Regions from separate parts of the Zoogloea oryzae genome, predicted to be linked through region 1. Evidence: riboswitches for the same ligand, from Rfam matches in the RefSeq annotation. Region 1 holds a riboswitch; the other holds the start of a gene.
The links. A riboswitch is a leader RNA that binds a small molecule or an ion and turns the genes downstream of it on or off. The one in region 1 is predicted to bind cobalamin.
Positions count from the first base shown of each region.

Region 2: another riboswitch for cobalamin. It lies ahead of QQK25_RS03475 (ribonucleoside-diphosphate reductase subunit alpha); the one in region 1 lies ahead of QQK25_RS19415 (energy-coupling factor ABC transporter permease).

Region 1 covers NZ_BSPX01000081.1:13,731-15,911, forward strand. The annotation lists gene QQK25_RS19410 (sensor histidine kinase) at 1-409, shown strand, start outside; cobalamin riboswitch at 458-675, shown strand; gene QQK25_RS19415 (energy-coupling factor ABC transporter permease) at 891-1,529, shown strand; gene cobM (precorrin-4 C(11)-methyltransferase) at 1,533-2,181, shown strand, end outside.
Region 2 covers NZ_BSPX01000005.1:74,789-76,969, forward strand. The annotation lists gene QQK25_RS03470 (MBL fold metallo-hydrolase RNA specificity domain-containing protein) at 1-495, opposite strand, end outside; cobalamin riboswitch at 680-879, shown strand; gene QQK25_RS03475 (ribonucleoside-diphosphate reductase subunit alpha) at 1,026-2,181, shown strand, end outside.

The DNA.
Region 1 (2,181 bases):
CGAGGTGAACACCAGCGAGCTCCAGCAGGTGCTCATCAACCTCATCGTCAACGCCATCCAGGCCATGCCCGAAGGCGGCCGACTCACCCTCAGCAGCCGCGACTGGATCGAGGACGGCCAGCCCGTCGGCGCCGACATCCAGGTGTGCGACACCGGCCAGGGCATCGCCGCCGAGGATCTGTCGCGCATCTTCGACCCCTTCTTCACCACCAAGAAAGGCTCGGGCACCGGCCTCGGGCTGTCGATCAGCTACGCCATCATCGAGCGCTACGGCGGCAGCATCGGTGTCACCAGCCACCCCGGCGAAGGCGCCTGCTTCACCGTCCGCCTGCGCAGCGAAGCCCGCTACAGCGACGCCCCCAGCGCCCCCGGCTTCGCCGCCCGGTGGATCGGGCCGGCCAAGGGCTGAACCACCCCGCATACCGCAAACGCTTGCCGCCCCGCAGCACATGCGGTTAGACTCCGCACCGTTACGGGTGCCGAGCCTGCGTCTGCAGGCAAGGTGAAACGGGAAGTCCGGTGACGTCGGGAGCACGCGCTCCCTGGCCATTCCGGCGCAGCCCCCGCTGCTGTAAGCCTGACGAATCTGCTCAACGCCACTGTGCTCGCGCACGGGAAGGTCGGCAGAAGAGGATGAAGGCGAGCCAGAAGACCGGCCTGTGACGTTTTGGTGTGGTATTGGCCCCGGGGTGTGGGCAGAGCCGACCGATGGGCTTGCCCGATCACTGTCCGTCCGTTCCCGTTCCATCCGCCTTTCCGGAACCACGTCCGCCACTGGTCTTTGCCTGCCCGGCCCGCCGGCCACCGGTCCGTCTTTTCGTCTTTCGCTGCTTCTGCGCGCCCCCCGATGCCTTGCCGCACTTCGTCCAATCGTCACGAAGGGAAGCAAGATGCACATCGAACCGGGGTACGTCGCCAGTGCCAAGATCCTCGCCGCCAACGCCGCCGCCGTCGCCCTGCTGGGCAGCCAGTCGGTCCACCTCCTCAAAGCACCGCAGCTGATCGTCCGCAGCCTGATCGCGGCGGTCGCCTTCACCCTGTTCATGCAGGCCTTCCACCTGCCGGTGGGGCCATCCGAGCTGCACTTCCTGGGCGCCATGCCGCTCTACCTGGCGCTGGGCTTCGTGCCGACGCTGTTCGGCTTCGCCCTCGGCCTGCTGGCCCAGGGGCTGCTCTTCGCGCCGGCCGACCTGCTCCACCTGGGCGTCAATACCCTCTCGCTGGCCCTGCCGCTGGTGCTGGTGCATGCCACCCTCGGCCAGCGCCTGCGCGCCGCCGACGCCCAGCCCACGCTGCGCAGCATCCTCAAGCTCGACGCGGCCTTCTACGGCGGCGTCACCCTGATGGTCGGCTTCTGGCTGGCCATCGGCGAGGTGGCGACGCCGCTCTCCGCCTGGCTTTCCTTCGCCTCCTCCTACGCCGCCATCGTGGCCGTCGAGCCGATCCTCACGCTGCTGACGGTGCATGCCATCGCCCGCCGCCAGCACAGCGCGGTGGTGCGGCTGTGCTTCCAGCCCCAGGCGGTCTGAGCCATGACCGGCAAGGTCTGGTTCGTGGGCGCCGGCCCCGGCGATCCTGAACTCCTCACCGTCAAGGGGCGGCGCCTGCTCGAAAGCGCCGGCGCGATCCTCTACGCCGGCTCGCTGGTGGATCAGGCGGCCACTCTGTTCGCGCCGCCCGGCTGCGCGATCCGCGACTCGAAGGACATGACCCTCGAGGAGATGACCGCCTGGCTGCTCGACCAGAGCGCCCGCCACGCCTGCGTGGTGCGCCTGCAGACCGGCGACCCCGGCCTGTACGGCGCGCTGGTCGAGATGACCCGCCCGCTCACCGCCGCCGGCGTCGAGTGGGCGGTGGTGCCCGGCGTGTCGTCGGCCTTCGCCTCGGCCGCCGCCGCCGGCGAAACCCTGACCCTGCCGGAAGTCACCCAGACGGTGATCCTCACCCGCGTGGCCGGGCGCACGCCCATGCCGCCGGGCGAGGAGCTCGAAGCCCTCGCCGCCCACCGCAGCACCCTGTGCATCTTCCTGTCGATCACCCTGCTGCACGAAGTCCAGCGCGCCCTGCGCGCCGCCGGCTGGGCCGAGGACGCGCCGATCCTGGTCGTCCAGAAGGCCAGCTGGCCCGGCGACGAGAAGATCGTCCGCGGCACCCTCGCCGACATCAAGCAGCGCTGCCAGG
Region 2 (2,181 bases), on a different contig from region 1:
CGCATCATGAAAGCGCACCGCGATGCCCGGCGCCGGCTCGATGGTCCTTCCGTAGGGCGCCGGCTGCAGCAGGCCGAGGGTGGTCTGGGCCTGGGCCACGGTGTAGAGCGGCGCCGCCACGCCCCGCTCGCTGCCGCCCCGGCGGTGCTGGTGGCGCAGCTGCCACTCGGATTCCTTCTCCTGAATGTGGGCGCTGTCGGGCAGGAGCACCGCCAGCAGGTCGATGGTGGCCGGCGTGGCGTAGATCGGGCCGCGGAAGCCCAGCACCGCCAGCCGCGGCAACAGGCCGGAGTGGTCGATGTGGGCGTGGGTCAGCAGCACGAAGTCGATGTCCCGCACGTCAAAGCCGAAATCCAGCGCCCGGAGGTTCTTGGCCCGGGCCTCGCGCCCGCCCTGGAACATCCCGCAATCGACCAGGAAGCGGACATCGCCGACTTCCACCAGGGTGCACGAGCCGGTCACCTCGCCGGCCGCGCCAAAGAAACGGACTCGCATTTGAACGCACCTCCTTGACGAATCGAGCATGAACCCGGCCAAGACGGATTGCAATGGCGCGCACTTCGCCGACCTCGCCCCATGCCGCGGACCCGCTGCCGGGGCGGACTAGATATGGGCCTCGACAACCCCCGACAGCCCTACCCGCAGTGCCCCGGCTTGACACGCCGGATACCACCCCCCTACCATCCGCCTCGTCATTGGTTCCCCGCAAGGGGATGAAAAGGGAAGCTGGTGCGAGGCCGTCGCCTCAAATCCAGCACTGCCCCCGCAACTGTAATCGGCGAGTTTCGTGCCCCCCACTGCCACTGGATGCGCTCCGGGAAGGCTGGCACGAGGCGACGACCCGAGAGTCAGGAGACCTGCCATGGCCCATTCCTTCAGTGCTTTTGGGGCGGGGTGTCCCTGAAACGAGGTGTCTTCCTGTCGCCACCGTGCGCCAGCGCGGATTGCAGGGCTTCCGCCCGTGCGTTGACGCCGGGCGCGGCTCCAGGTCCTCGATTCTCCGCCCCCCAATTCGGAGAATCGCCTTGCTCGCCACCGTTCAGACTCCATCCGCATCCGCCAGCGCGTCGGCCATCGCCGCCCTGCAGGTGATCCGCCGCAACGGCGCCGTCGTCGCCTTCAACGCTGACAAGATCGCCATCGCCATGAGCAAGGCCTTCCTGGCCGTCGAGGGCAGCGCCAGCGGCGGCTCGGCCCGGGTCCGGGAGATCGTCGCGCGGCTCACCGACACCGTGCTGCGCGCCCTCACCCGCCGCCTGCCCGATGGCGGCACGGTGTCCATCGAAGACATCCAGGATCAGGTGGAGCTGGCCCTGATGCGCTCCGGCGAACACGACGTGGCCCGGGCCTACGTGCTCTACCGCGAACGCCGCGCCGCCGAACGGGCTGCCGGCATGGCATCCGCGGGCACGCCGACCCTCCACGTGCTGGCCGACGGATGTCGCATTCCCCTCGACACCAACGCCCTGCTCCGCCACTGCGAGGCCGCCTTCGCCGGCCTGGGCAACGAGGTGTCGGCCCACGCGGTGCTCGATCTGGCCCTCCGGAACCTCTACGACGGCGTCCCGCTGGCCGACGTGGACCAGGCGCTGATCCTCGCCGCGCGCAACCTGATTGAGCGGGAGCCAGCCTACAACCGGGTCACCGCGCAACTCCTCCTCGCCAGCCTCGCCCGGGAAGTCCTCGGCCAGCCGGTGAGCCTGGCCGACCTGCCCGGCCACTACGCCGAGGCCCTGCCGGCCTTCATCCGCACCGGCATCAATGCCGAACTCCTCGACCCGCGCCTCGCCGAATTCGACCTGGGCCGCCTTGGCGCCGCCCTGGTGCCCGAGCGCGACCAGCAGTTTGGCTACCTGGGCCTGCAGACCCTCTACGACCGCTACTTCCTTCACATCGACGGGCGGCGCATCGAGCTGCCGCAGCTCTTCTTCATGCGCGTGGCGATGGGGCTCGCGGTGGGCGAGATTGACCGGGAGGCCCGCGCCATCGAGTTCTACAACCTGATCTCGTCCTTCGATTTCATGTGCTCGACGCCGACCCTGTTCAACAGCGGCACCCGCCACTCGCAGCTGTCGTCCTGCTACCTCACCACGGTATCGGACGACCTGGAAGGCATCTACCAGGCGGTCAAGGAGAACGCCCTGCTGCAGAAGTACGCCGGCGGCCTGGGCAACGACTGGA